2 regions of the Deferrisoma camini S3R1 genome follow, and region 2 is predicted to be linked to the other one. Evidence: riboswitches for the same ligand, from Rfam matches in the RefSeq annotation. Region 2 holds a riboswitch; the other holds the start of a gene.
The links. A riboswitch is a leader RNA that binds a small molecule or an ion and turns the genes downstream of it on or off. The one in region 2 is predicted to bind cobalamin.

Region 1 (6,631 bases), 250 kb from region 2:
TGGCCGGGCGGGAGGGCACCCCCATCGTGGCGCCGGCCGACGGCCGGGTGGTGCGGGTGGTGCGGGACGTCAACCTGGGCCGGGGCGTCACCATCGACCACGGAAACGGCATCCGCACGATCTTCGGCCACATGGCCAAGGTGCTGGTCAAACGGGGTCAGCGGGTCCGCCGGGGCGACCGGATCGGGCTCATGGGCTCCACCGGCCGCCGCTCCACCGGCCCCCATCTGCACTACTCCGTCAAGGTGGACGGCAAGTACGTGAACCCCCGGCACTACATGTTGGACCGGAACCGTCCGCCCTACACCGTGGCCAAGGGGGCTCGCCGCTGAGGACGCCCCCCCTCACCCGACGTGCCGCTTGGGTTCGTCGGGCGGCAGGAACCTTCGGTACTCTTCGTCGGCCGCCGTCTGGGCGGCGATGCGGGCGGCGTTGATCTCGTCGTACCGGCGTTCGAGCATCACCACCACCGACCGATCCAGACTTCTTCTCTCGGCCATCCTTTGAAGGACCCGAAGGGCCTCCCCTTTGGCCATGCCCGCCCGGTAGGGCCGGTCCTCGGTGACGGCCGTGAACACGTCGGCAACGGCCATGATCCGTGAGCCCAGCGACAGGTCCTCGCCCCGGTGGTGGAACGGGTACCCCGTGCCGTCGATCCGCTCGTGGTGGAACGCGCCCCAGGCGTTGATGGTCTCCAGGTCGCGGATCGGCTCCAGGATGCGGTAGGTGTGGAAGGTGTGGCTGCGGATGATCCCCAGCTCTCCCCCGGTGAGCGGACCCGGCTTCTCCAACACCTCCACGGGCACGGCCAGCTTGCCCAGGTCGTGCAGGTGGCCCGCCACCCGCATCATGAGACACTCCCGGTCGGAGAAGCCGGCCTCCCGGGCCAGGGCCTCGGCGCTCACGGCCACCCCAACGGAATGGGTGGCCGTGAACCGGCTCCGGAAGTCGATGATCTGCCGGAACAGGTTCGACAGGCCCAGAAGTCCCCGGAGCCCAAGCTCGGTGGTCTCGAGCCCCACCATGCTCCGCAGCACACCGCCCGGCGAGTTGGAGGCCGCGTCGAGCCAGAAGTACTCCTTCACGGCCAAGGAGCGAAACACCTCCACCAGCTCGGGGGAGAACAGGGTGCCCGAACGTTCTTCGATCTTCTCGCAGATCCCCCTGACCTGACCCAGGGTCTCCTCCCCGTCCCGGATCAGCACGGCCACCCGGTCCGCCAGGTGCAGGATATGGCTCTCCAGCGGGACGTCCTCCCCCACGGCGTCCGAAACCTCCCCACGGGTGTCCCAGTGCACGTGGTGGTGACGCACGAGCCGGGCCACCGCCCCCAGGGGCTCGAAGCTCCGGAGGAGCAGGTACCCGAGCTCGGCATGCTCGAACGGATCCTCCACGTCGAACCGCAGCGCGTCGAGCCGCTCCCGCAGGGACAGGGCCCCGCTGTCGTGGAGCGAGCCGGCCATCACCAGCTCCCTCAGCCGCTCGGGCGGAAGGCCGATCTCCGCGCCGATGCTGAACGCAATGTAGGCCACCCGCTCGTGGTGGTTGACCAGCGATGGGCAGACCAGATCCATGGCCTTCGAGAGGCACTCGATCAGGTCGAACAGTTGGACGCGGGGTTCTTTGATCATTCTCTCTTTTCCTGCCCCCCCTTCCTGGGTGGGACCTATGGTGAGACCCCGGCCATCCTCCTCTGCCCGGTGCCGCTGGGAAACGTTTCGGTTCCGGCACGGGAGAACTTGAACCGGCCCCCCCTGCAGTCCCGCTTGACACGGCGCCCGGTTTCCCCTATAAACCGGCGAACAATTTCATAGGACGCGCGCCGGTGCCCGAGAGGGCTGAAAAGGGAAGAGGGGTGAGAATCCCCCGCGGACCCGCCGCTGTGAGCGAGGACGAAGGACCACGACGCCACTGGCCGGATGCGGCTGGGAAGGCGGTCCTGAGGACGAATCGCGAGCCAGAAGACCTGCCGGCGTAGCAGCCCACCGCAACTCCCCGGGGCATGGGAGGGTGGGGAATCCGATGGCGCTTTGAATACGGAAAGCCCGCACTTCGTCGTGCGGGCTTTTTTCGTGGCCGCGGCTGCCCCTCCCCTGTCTCCGGGACCCGGGAGGACGCGCCGTGAGCCCGAGAACGACAGTTCGTGGACCCGTCTGTCCGGTTCGGGGAGCCCGCCCCGACGGCCGGGAGCCGACCGCTCCCGCCGTCCTGATCGTGGCCTTTGGGACCACTACCCGGGCCTCCCTCACCTTCTCCTTCCTCGACCGCGAGCTCTGCCGAAGGCTTCCCGGCCACGAGATCCGGTGGGCCTACGCCTCCGACCGGATCCGAAAGAAGCTCAACACCGGCCGCTCCCCGGAAACCCGGCTTCGCAGCGTACCCGAGGCCCTGGCCGAGCTGCAGGCCGACGGGTTCACCCGGGCCGTGGTCCAGCCCCTCTACGTGGTCCCCGGCGAGATGTACGACCGGCTCCTGGCCACGGTGGCCGGCTTTCCCGGGCTCCGTACGGAGGTGGGGGGCACCTTGCTCCACCGTTGGAAGAGCCTCCACCGTCTCCTCGGCGCCCTGTCCCACGACTTCCTGCCCCCGGACGAGGGATGCAACGTGTTGGTGGCCCACGGCACCCCCTCCACGGCCTCCGGTGCCAACGCCGTCTATCTGGGCCTAGAACGGACGCTGGCGCGTCACCACCCCAACACCTATCTGGGAATGGTGGAGGGCGTGGTGCCCCCCGACGACACGCTGACCGCTGCCCTGGTCCACCCCGGAGAACGGGTGCGGTTCATCCCGCTCATGGTCGTGGCCGGCGACCACGTCATGAACGACGTGATGGGAGAGAACGGCAAGGGGAGCTGGCGCTCCGAGCTGGAGGCGGCCGGCAAGCGGGTGGACGTGCCCACCGTCCGGTTCGGTGACTCCGAGCTGTACCGAGGGCTCGGCTTCGTGCCCGAGGCGGTGGCCGTGTTCGTCGACGAGATCCAAACGGCCATGGACCGCCTGTAGGTCCGGAGATCCCAGCCCATGGAGATCAAGAGCCTCGTCCTCGGCATCCTGTTCGCCACCGGCGCCTTCGCCGCAAAAGGGGGAGTCGGCCTGGCCTACGGCCTGGAAGGGGCGCAGGGGGCCGGCCGTCGCGTCCTCGTGGCCGCCGGCTTCGCGGCCGCCTACGCCGCCCTGTTCGCAGGAGCCCTGGCCGTTGCCCCACGCCTGGACCCGGCGACGCACCTGCCCCGGATCCAAAGGCTCGTGGCCTCGGGTATGACGGTGCATCTGGTGCTCGCCGCCGGGCTTCTCGTCTGGGGCGTGCGACTCCTGCGCCAGCCCGCCGCCGCGGCCCGGCCCACCCGGGCCCACTGGCTCCTGGTGGTCCCGTGCCCGGTGTGCCTCACCGTGGTCCTGCTGATCACCGGCTTCCTGGTGGCCCTTCTTCCCGGGACCGCGGCCTGGGCGGTGGCAGGGGCGTACGGGACCTTCGTTGGGGTGGCCGGAGCCACGGCCGCCGTGATTCTGACAAGTCGACGGCGCGCACGCTCGGCCCCCGAGCGCACCCTGGGGTGGGCCATGGTCGGGATCGGGGCCTACTTTCTCGCGGCCGTGGTGATCATGCCCCAGTTCGGGGACATCGAGGGGGTCTACCGTCTCGCCTCCCACACCGGCAGGGCGGCTCCGATACCCCCGTCCCACGCCCGGACCACCTGGACCGCCTTGACCGTCGCGTTTCTCGTGGGCTGGGCCCGCTGGGCCGCTCGGCTGCGGAGGAGATCCCCATGAATCTAGGCGCCGTGCTCAAGAGCTTCATCTACGTGGTCTCGAGCTCCCTCCTCTACCCCGTGCTCGCGCTCCTCGTCCTCCTGACCCTGTACATGCTCACCTGCGCCGGCTCGTTCCTGGCCGAGGGGCTGGACCGTGCCCGGCGGCGCCGGACGCGCCCCGGGCCCCAGGGAGGAACCTCGTTCGCTGAGGAGTCCCCTGCCGTGCGCGCCTACGTGAGCCGGCTGCGGGAGCTCCTGCAGGCCGAGGAGGACCTGCGGGAGGTCCGGGTGGAGAGTCTGCTCCAGGATCACATCCTGAGCCTCCGGCCCTCCCTGGACCGGGTCCGGCTGGTGATCCGGGTGGGTCCGAGCCTGGGGCTCATGGGCACCCTGATCCCCATGGGCACCGGGCTCGCCGCCCTGGGCCAGGGGGACATGGCGAGGCTCTCCACCGACCTGGTCATCGCGTTCACCACCACCGTGGTGGGGCTGGCCCAGGGCACCCTGGCCTACTGCATCTACACCGTGCGGGCCCGGTGGGCCGAGGAGGACGCAAAGGAGATGGAGCTGGCCACCGAGATCCTGACCCACAGCCCCGGAGCCCGTGAGGAGGCCGATGCGCTACCTGTCGAGAAACCGAAGGCGGTTTCTGTCTGAGACCGGGGATGCGGATCCCCTGACAGGGCTCGCCAACCTGTTCGACATCGGGCTCGTGTTCATCGTGGGGCTCCTGATGACCCTGTTTGCCGTGTACCGGATGCAGGACCTGTTCGACCAGCGCTCGGAGGTCACCATCCTGAAGAAAGGGCCGGAGGGGGAGCTGGAGATCATCACGAAAAAGGGCACACGGGTGAAGGCCCTGCGGGCCACCCGCGACCGGGTCGAGGGCCGGGGGGAGCGGCTCGGCACGGCCTACCGCCTGGAGAACGGCACCGTGGTGTACGTGCCGGAGTGACGGCGACCGAAGCCCGCCGGTGAGTTTGATCGTCTTGCCATTGTCTTGGGGGAGGAAGGAGGAAACGCCATGAACCGAAGGATCGCTTGGACCCTGCTCCTCGCCTGCGGCCTGGGCTGGGCCGCAGGCCCCCCGGCCGCGGCCGCCGAGGCCCCGGCCGCCCCCGTCCTGCTCGCGCCGGTCACGGTCACCGCCGAGAAGTTCCCGGTGGAGGAGCGGGAGAGCCCCCGGTTCGTGACGGTGGTCACGGCCGAGGAGCTCCGCCGCACCGGAGCGGACAACGTGGCCGAGGCCCTGCGCCGCATCGGGGGGCTCGGGTACAAGGCGTTCAGCCCCATCGGCGTCACCCACGGGGGCATGAACAGCGAGGTGGTAGTCCGGGGGATCTACGGCGGGGAACTCGTCCTCGTCAACGGCGTGCCCATCCAGAACGCCGCGAGCCGCTCCTACGACCTCGACACCCTCCCCCTGGACCAGGTGGAGCGGGTCGAGATCCTCAAGGGCGCCGCCTCCACCCTGTACGGTTCCGACGCCATGACCGGGGTGATCAACATCATCACGAAGACGACGACCCGCAAGCCCCGGGCCCGGGTCTCGGCGGAGCTCGGGGACTACGCGTACCAGAGCCACAGCGCCTCGTTCTCGAACCGCCTGGTGGCCGCCGGGGTCCAGTACCGCCACATGGGCCGGCTCAAGGCGATCTCCCGGAGCTTCACCAAGGGGTACCGGTACGATCAGGGCACCACCAACCGGTACTCGGGCAACCTGACGCTGACCCCGCTGGAGGGGCTGATCGTGGACCTGCTGGGGAGCTACGACACCACCGGGTTCAACAAGATCAAGGACGGCGGCGAGCTGTCCAAGGGAACCGACCAGGAGTACTACCGGTTCACCGGTGACGTGCGGTGGGAGCGCGAGTCCCTGCGGGCCAAGGGCTTCTTCAACTGGGGCTACCTCCTGCGGGACGAGTACACGAAACCCAGCAAGCCCACCGACAAGGACAAGCACGCCAACTCGGGGGTGACGGCGGACTACCGGTTCGCCGCCGGCCCGGCCGAGATCACCGTGGGCGGCGAGGCGGTACACCGGCGGGTGGACTACCTGAACAAGTACGGCGTCCACCAGCGCAACGACTACGCCTTGTTCCTCCAGGCCAAGGCCAGCCTGGCGGACCGCCTGACCCTCGTGCTGGGCGCCCGGCAGCAGTGGATCTACTCCGACGCCGCCGGCGACGACTACGCCGAGCTCCTGCCGAGCGCCGGCGTCACCCTCCGCGTGAGCCGGGCCCTGAACCTCTTTGCCAACGCGGGCAAGGCCTTCCGGGCCCCCACGTTCAACAACCTCTACTACGAGAGCAGCTTCCTCGTGGGGAACCCCGGGCTCGACCCCGAGGAGGGGTGGACCTACGAGGTGGGGGCCAAGCTCGACACCGACCGGGCCTCCCTGCGGCTGGCCGCGTTCCGCATGGACTACACCGACAAGATCGAGATCGACCGGTCCCAGGGCTACCCCCTCACCTACTTCAACGCCGGCACCTTCGAGTCCACGGGGATCGAGTGGAACCTGCTGCTCGCGCCCTTTGCCGGCCGGGGCGACCTGCTCGGGCGCTTCTCCCTGGCCTGGGCGGGGTACTGGGCCAACCCCGTGGCCGAGGACACCAACGACAACCCGTACCAGTCGGGCCCCAAGCACCAGAGCTCCGTCACCCTGTCCTACGACGGCGAGCGGTGCCGGGCCGACGTGTCCACCGTGCTCCAGACGAGCCGCGAGCGGGACCTGGACGACGTCACCACGGTGAACGCCTCGGTCAAGGTGCGCCTGTACAAAGGTTACCTAACGGTGGCCGTGGACAACCTGTTCGACCAGGAGGTGGAGGTGTCCGGGGACAAGACCTCCGACACCACGAACCGGTACGTGTACTACG
Region 2 (6,631 bases):
CCGGGTGGCCCACGCCCCAGGATGCCATGCTCTCCCTGGCCGAGCGGGGCGCCCACCGGATCGAGTTCCGGGCCGCGCACCCCGAGCCGGCCGGGAAGATCCGGGTTTCAGCCCACGGATACCGAATGCTGGGGTGAGCCCCGGCGAGTCCCCATTCCCCCATTTCCCCCAGAAAGGAGGAACCATGCGACGTTGGACCCTGACCCTGCCCCTTCTGATCCTGGCGGCCCTGTGGGCCGTGCCCGGGCCGGCGGGTGCGGCCCAGCTGCTGACCCGAACCCTCAAGGACAAGCCGGCCATCGTGATCGCGGCCTTCGGCACCAGCACCCGGGCCCAGGTCACCTTCGACGCCTTCGAGAAGCAGCTTCGCAAGGAGGTGCCCGGCTACGAGATCCGCTGGGCCTTTACCTCGGAGATCATCCGGGAGCGGGTCAACAAGCGCTGGGCCAAGCAGGGCATCCAGAAGCGCCTGAAGAGCCTGCAGCAGACCCTCGGCGACCTGGAGGCTGAGGGGTACACCAAGGTGGTGGTGCAGCCCCTGCACATCTTCCCCGGTGAGGAGTACGAGGAGGTCTTGAAGATCGTGGAGCACTACCCGGGTCTGCGGATCGAGACCGGGGAAACCCTGCTTCAGCGGTGGGAGAGCCTGTTCGAGGTGGTGGAGGTGATCTCCCAGGACTTCCTGCCCCCCGAGGAGGGGTGCAACGTGCTCACCGCCCACGGCACGCCCTCGTCCCACGTGGGGTCGAACATCACCTACCTGGGCCTGGAGCGGCACCTGTCCAAGAAGTACCCCAACGCGTTCCTGGGCGCGGTGGACGGCATCATCACCCGCGAGGACGCCCTGGGCGCGGCCAAGGCCTGCCCCAAGAAGCGGGTGCGGTTCATCCCGTTCATGTACGTGGCCGGCGACCACATCATGAACGACATCATGGGCGACGAAGAGGACCCCGAGAACCCCAGCTGGAACACCGAGCTCAAACGGGCCGGCATCCAGACCGACGTGACCACGGTGACCTACGAGGGCGACACCTACTACAAAGGCCTGGGCTTCTACCCGGAGGTCAACGAGATCTTCATCAAGGAGATCCAAAGGGCCCTGAAGCGCCTATAGCCCAACCCCGGTCCCAAACGCTCCTTTCGTCGTGGGGGAGGGGATCCCTCCCCCACCTTTTTTTGGACCGGCCGCCAGACCTTTCGGGAGACGACCACGAGATGCACGCGAAACACCGGCCCCGCTGGCCCGTGTGGCACCGCGTGGGCAGCGCGGCCGTGGCGCTGCCCCTGGTGTTCTACGCGGTCACGGGGGTGCTGCTGAACCACCGCCAGGCGTTCGACTACTTCCAGGACCGCACCGCCCGGGTCCGGCCGGTGGCGAAGAAGGACCTGGGGCCCCTACGGGAGTTCCTGGCGTTCTACAAGGCCGAGATCGGCCGGGACGACGACCCCGCGGTGATCCGGATCAAGAACGGACGGACCGTGGAGTTCCTGTACGGCTCCCACGGCCAGGTCACCTATGTGATTGACCCCGAGGCCGGCCGGATGACCCGGATCGAGAAGCGGCCGGTGGAGCCGTGGAGCACCCTCAACCGTCTCCACAAGGCGTTTAAGACCCCCGGGCCCTGGGTTTGGCTCGCGGACCTGGTGTCGGTTCTTCTGGTGGCCTCGCTCGTGACCGGCCTGGCCGTTCCGGGGGCCTGGCGCCGCAGCTGGCGGCACCTAGCCCTGTGGGGCGCCGTGTTCACGGTGCTGCTGCTGGGGATGGCGTGGGCCATGTGGGGGGCCTGACAGACGCCTTTTTCGCCTACCCGGCCACAGGCCCGACTGACCACTGATCACTGACCACTGAAGTTCTTGGGAGGAAGACGACCGATGTTGACCCGCCGTCTCACCGCCGCAACCGCCCTGGTCCTCGCCTTTCCGCTCGCCTCGGCCGCGACCACGCTGGAGGAACGGGTGGAGGCGTTGGAGAAGAAGAACGCCGAGCTCTACCACACCCTGCAGCAGAAGAAGCAGGCGGGCCTGATGACCAAGATCTCCGAGAAGATCTCGTTCTCCGGCCTGCTCGAGCTCGAGGCCGCCTACGAGAGCACCGACCCTGCCGACGGCGACCGCGAGGCCACCAGCGACCTCACCGTGGCCACCGCCCAGCTCGGGTTCGACGCCCAGGTCAACGACCAGCTCACCGCCGCCCTGGTGCTGCTGTTCGAGGAGGACGAGACCGAGCCCATCGAGGTGGACGAGGCCACCGTGGACTACGCCCGAGACGGCTGGACCGCCCGGTTCGGCCGCCAGTACCTGCCGTTCGGGGCGTACCCGAGCCACATGATCTCGGACCCCCTGACCCTGGAGCTGGGCGAGATCCGGGAGACGGCGGTGCAGGTGGGGTACGAGGGGGAGGGATGGACGGCGAGCGCGTTCGTGTTCAACGGGGACACGGAGAAGGTGAACGGGGCGGGGGAAGCGGAGGAGGACCACGTGAAGGACTGGGGGGTGAGCGTGGTGGTGACGCCGGTGGAGGGGGTGGAGGTGGGGGCGAGCTTTTTGTCGGACCTGGCGGACACGGACGCGGAGCTGGTGGGGGAGTACCGGGACCGGGTGGGGGGATGGAGCGCGTATGCGGTGGTGGGGTTCGGGCCGTTCGAGGTGTTGGGGGAGGTGCTGGGTTCGGTGGGGGCGTTTGACGAGGCGGACCTGGACGAGGACGAGGACGGCAGGGGGGACCGGCCGCTGGCGTGGAACGTGGAGGGGGCGTGGGACGTGAGCGAGGTGGTGGAGGTGGCGGTGCGTGTGGAGGGGAGCCGGGAGCTGGGGGGGCAGCCGGAGCTCCAGTACGGGGCGGTCGTTTCGTGGGGGCCCATGGAGGGGGTGAGCCTGAGCTTGGAGTACCTGCACGGGGAGTACGACGAGGACTTTGGGGGAGGGGTGGACTCCCGGGACCTGGTGACCGCCCAGCTCGCCGTGGAGTTCTAATGTCATGCTCCGCAAGGTCGTGCATTTCCCGAGGCGGCGGGGCTGAGGGCCCTTCCTTCGCTGAACGGCCTCGCAGGGGCCGCCTCGGCTCGGTTCGCTGCGCCGGGCGGCCCGGCCCGCTCGGCCGTCGCGCCTCGTCGGAGCCCCCAGCCCCACCGCAATCCGTATCTCTTCTTGCGGAACGGGACATTGGCCACCCAGAGGGCCGAAGATCCAAAAGATGGCGTTGACACGAGGGGTTCACTGGGGCTAGAAGGCTCGAAAATCGAATCTGCCCGCCGGTGCCTCTTGGGGCTGAAAAGGGAAGTGGGGTGCAAGTCCCCCGCGGACCCGCCGCTGTAAGCGAGGACGAAGGGCCACGGATGCCACTGGCCGAGAGGCTGGGAAGGCGGCCCGGAGGATGAATCGCGAGCCAGAAGACCTGCCGGCTGGGCGGCCCACGCGAACCTCCCCGGGCTTTTGGGAGGGTGGGCCCCTGAAGCGGTGCTTCGAAAACGGGAAGCCCGCACGCCGTCCATGGCGTGCGGGCTTTTTTCGTCGCCCCATCCAGGGCTCGGTTTCGAGAGGAGCCGATGGAACGCTGCACGTATCGCCAACGTGTGGGGAGATCCGTCCGGGCCGTCGTGGGGCTGGCCCTGCTGCTGGCATTCCGCGCCCACCCCGCGCCCGCGGATGAGAGCCCCGTTCTCCAAGAGGTGGTGGTGTCTGCCGAGGCGCCGCCCCCGGAGCCGACGGAGACCCCGGAACGCACGGCCGCGGTCACGGTGATCCCGGCCGAGAGCTTCCAGGAGAAGGCCACCTCGGTTCCGGAGGTCCTGGAGCAGTCGGTGGGCCTCACGATCCGCCGGTTCGGCGGCCTGGGCGCGTTCTCCACGGCGTCGATCCGCGGGTCCACGGCCCAGCAGGTGGCGGTGCTCCTGGACGGCGTGCCGCTGGCCGGCCCCGGCACCGGTCTGGTGAACCTCGGCGACCTCCCCCTGGGCGACGTGGAGCGGATCGAGGTGTACCGGGGCGCGTCGCCCCTGCGGCTGCGCTCCCCGGCCATCGGGGGTGTGATCAACATCGTGACCCGCAAGGCGAAGCAGGGCTGGAACGCCCGGGCCGACGCCACCTACGGCTCGTTCGACACCCTGGACACGCGGGGCGTGGTCTCGTGGAAGGGCGACCGGCTGGGGCTCCTGGTCTCGGGCAGCTACACCTCGTCCGACGGGGACTTCGAGTTCCTGGACGACAACGGCACCCGAGCCAACCCGGACGACGACGAGACCACCACCCGCCGCAACAACGCCTTCTACGCCCGTAACCTCCTGGCCAAGTTCTCCTGGGAGCCCTCGCCGGTGCTGCGCCTCGAGCTCTCGGACGACTACTTCGACAAACGCGAGGGCGTGCCCGGGATCGGCTCGAACCAATCGGACACGGCGCGGCTTCGCACCTATCGCAACGTGCTGTCGGTGCGGGCCGTGCGCGACGAGTTCCTCTCCGAGAACCTGGGCGCGGAGCTGTTCCTGCACCGGATCGACGAGACCACCGCCTTCCTGGACCCGCTGGGCGAGATCGGGGTGGGCCGCCAGGACAACGTGAACGAGACCGTCGGCTGGGGCGCGGATGGCATGCTCACCTACTACTGGGGCGAGCACCAGGTGCTCACCCTGCTGGGGGCCTACCGGAACGAGCGGGCCGAGTCCCGCGACGAGCTCGCCGAGCCGGCCGAGGGCGACACCCAGGAGCGCACCACCTACCAGGCCGGGGTCGAGGACGAGGTCTACCTCCTGGACGACCGCCTCGTGCTGGTGCCCCAGGTGCTCTACACCTTCCTCGACCACGAATTCGGCGGCCGGGCGCCGTTCTCCTGGAAGGAGCTCCCCTCCCCGGACGACCGGGGGTACTGGACGTACCGGCTGGGGCTCTCCTACCAACCCCGCCCCTGGATCAAGGTCCGGGCCAACGCGGCCCGGGCCTACCGGTTCCCCACCCTGACCGAGCTGTTCGGCGATCGCGGCACGGTGATCGGCAACCCCGAGCTGGTGCCCGAGCGGGGGGTCAACTGGGACCTCGGGGTTGCGGTGGATCCGGTCTGGCCGGCCGGCCGGGTCCATCTGGAGGCCGCCTACTTCCAGAGCCGCACCGACGACCTGATCCTGTTCGAGCAGACCTCCCAGCGCACCGTACGGGCCACCAACGTGTCGAGCGCCTGGGTCTGGGGCCTGGAGACCGCCTGGAGCCTCGAGGTGACCCGGCGGTTGGCCGTCAGCGGCAACTACACCTTCCAGCACACCGAGAACACCAGCGACATCCCCTACTACCGGGGCAACCAGCTCCCGGCCCGGCCCGAGCACGAGCTGTTCAACCGGTTGGAGCTGCTCTTTGGATGGGGCAAGGTGTTCCACGAACTCTCGTGGACCTCGGGCAACTACCTGGACGCGGCCAACTTCGAGAAGGCCGAGACCCGGCGCATCCACAATCTGGGGCTGTCGGTTCAACCCGGCCGGGGCCTGACCGTCACGTTCGAGCTCAAGAACCTGACCGACGAGCAGGTGTCGGACGCCCTGGGGTTCCCGCTGCCCGGCCGCAGCTACTACGTCACGGTCTCGGCCCAGCTCTGACCCCGTCCCCCCCAAGAAGGAGGAGAAAACCATGAGGCACACGATCCAACGCTCTGCGATGTTCCTGGCCGCGGCCTGCCTGCTGCTGGCCGGCTGCGGGGGAAGCTCCGGCGGGTCCGACGCTGCCGCCCCGGCCCTGCCCGGCACGGCCTTCGTGGCCACCACCGACTACTCCACGGGAGGGTACGCCACGATCGACCTCGACACCCTCGCGGCCCGGACGTTCCAAGGAAACGGCATCGTGGAGAGCGACAACGCCGTCACGACCTACGGCGGCAGGATCTACGTGATCAACCGCTACGGGTTCGACAACATCACGGTGATGGACCCCTCGGATCTGACCGCTCCGGTTGTCCAGTTCACCACCGGCAACGGCACGAACCCCCACGCCATGGCCTTCGTGAGCGACGCCAAGGCCTACGTGAGCCTGTACGGGGCCGACTACCTACTGATCGTGAACCCTACCACGGGCGAGGAGGTCGGCCGGGTGGACCTGAGCGACTTTGCCGATGCCGACGGCATCCCCGAGGCCTCGGCCATGGCGATCGTGGACGGGAAGCTGTTCGTGGCCCTCCAGAGGCTGGACCGCAACAGCTGGTTCGCCCCCACCGACGCCTCGTACGTGGTGGTGGTCGACACGGCCACGGACGAGATCGTGGACGCGGACTCCTCCACGCCCGACACGAAGGACCCGATCGTGCTGACCGGCACGAACCCGCAGTTCATGGTCTACGACGAGGCCCTGGGCAAGATCGTGGTCTCGGAGACCGGAACCTACGGCGCCCAGGACGGCGGCCTGGAGACGGTGGACCCGATCACGTACAAGGCCGAAGGGTTCCTCGTGACCGAGGGGGACCTGGGGGGCGACGTGGGAGCCCTCGCCGTGGTGGACGGCGCCAAGGCCTACGTGGTGGTCACCGACTCGTCGTGGGCCAACGACGTGGCCGTGGTGGAAAAAATCGACGGATCGTGGCAGAAACAGGGTACGTTGGGTCTGTCCGGCGCCTTCATCCCGAGCCTCGCCCTGGACGGCCAGGGGCGGCTCCTGGTGCCCG

Region 1: linked by a shared signal. The riboswitch ahead of DEFCA_RS0116150 (sirohydrochlorin cobaltochelatase) and the one ahead of DEFCA_RS0114960 (TonB-dependent receptor plug domain-containing protein) in region 2 are both predicted to bind cobalamin.

The regions. Positions count from the first base shown of each region.
Region 1 covers NZ_JAFN01000001.1:3,642,937-3,649,567, reverse strand. Annotated here, with positions in the region: gene DEFCA_RS20985 (peptidoglycan DD-metalloendopeptidase family protein) at 1-332, shown strand, start outside; gene DEFCA_RS0116155 (HD-GYP domain-containing protein) at 345-1,631, opposite strand; cobalamin riboswitch at 1,807-1,988, shown strand; gene DEFCA_RS0116150 (sirohydrochlorin cobaltochelatase) at 2,122-3,003, shown strand; gene DEFCA_RS20980 (DUF2162 family putative transporter) at 3,022-3,771, shown strand; gene DEFCA_RS0116135 (MotA/TolQ/ExbB proton channel family protein) at 3,768-4,409, shown strand; gene DEFCA_RS0116130 (DUF2149 domain-containing protein) at 4,369-4,707, shown strand; gene DEFCA_RS0116125 (TonB-dependent receptor plug domain-containing protein) at 4,777-6,631, shown strand, end outside.
Region 2 covers NZ_JAFN01000001.1:3,392,645-3,399,275, reverse strand. Annotated here, with positions in the region: gene DEFCA_RS0114980 (hypothetical protein) at 1-137, shown strand, start outside; gene DEFCA_RS0114975 (sirohydrochlorin cobaltochelatase) at 185-1,114, shown strand; gene DEFCA_RS0114970 (PepSY domain-containing protein) at 1,216-1,788, shown strand; gene DEFCA_RS0114965 (LbtU family siderophore porin) at 1,873-2,973, shown strand; cobalamin riboswitch at 3,236-3,416, shown strand; gene DEFCA_RS0114960 (TonB-dependent receptor plug domain-containing protein) at 3,546-5,576, shown strand; gene DEFCA_RS0114955 (YncE family protein) at 5,608-6,631, shown strand, end outside.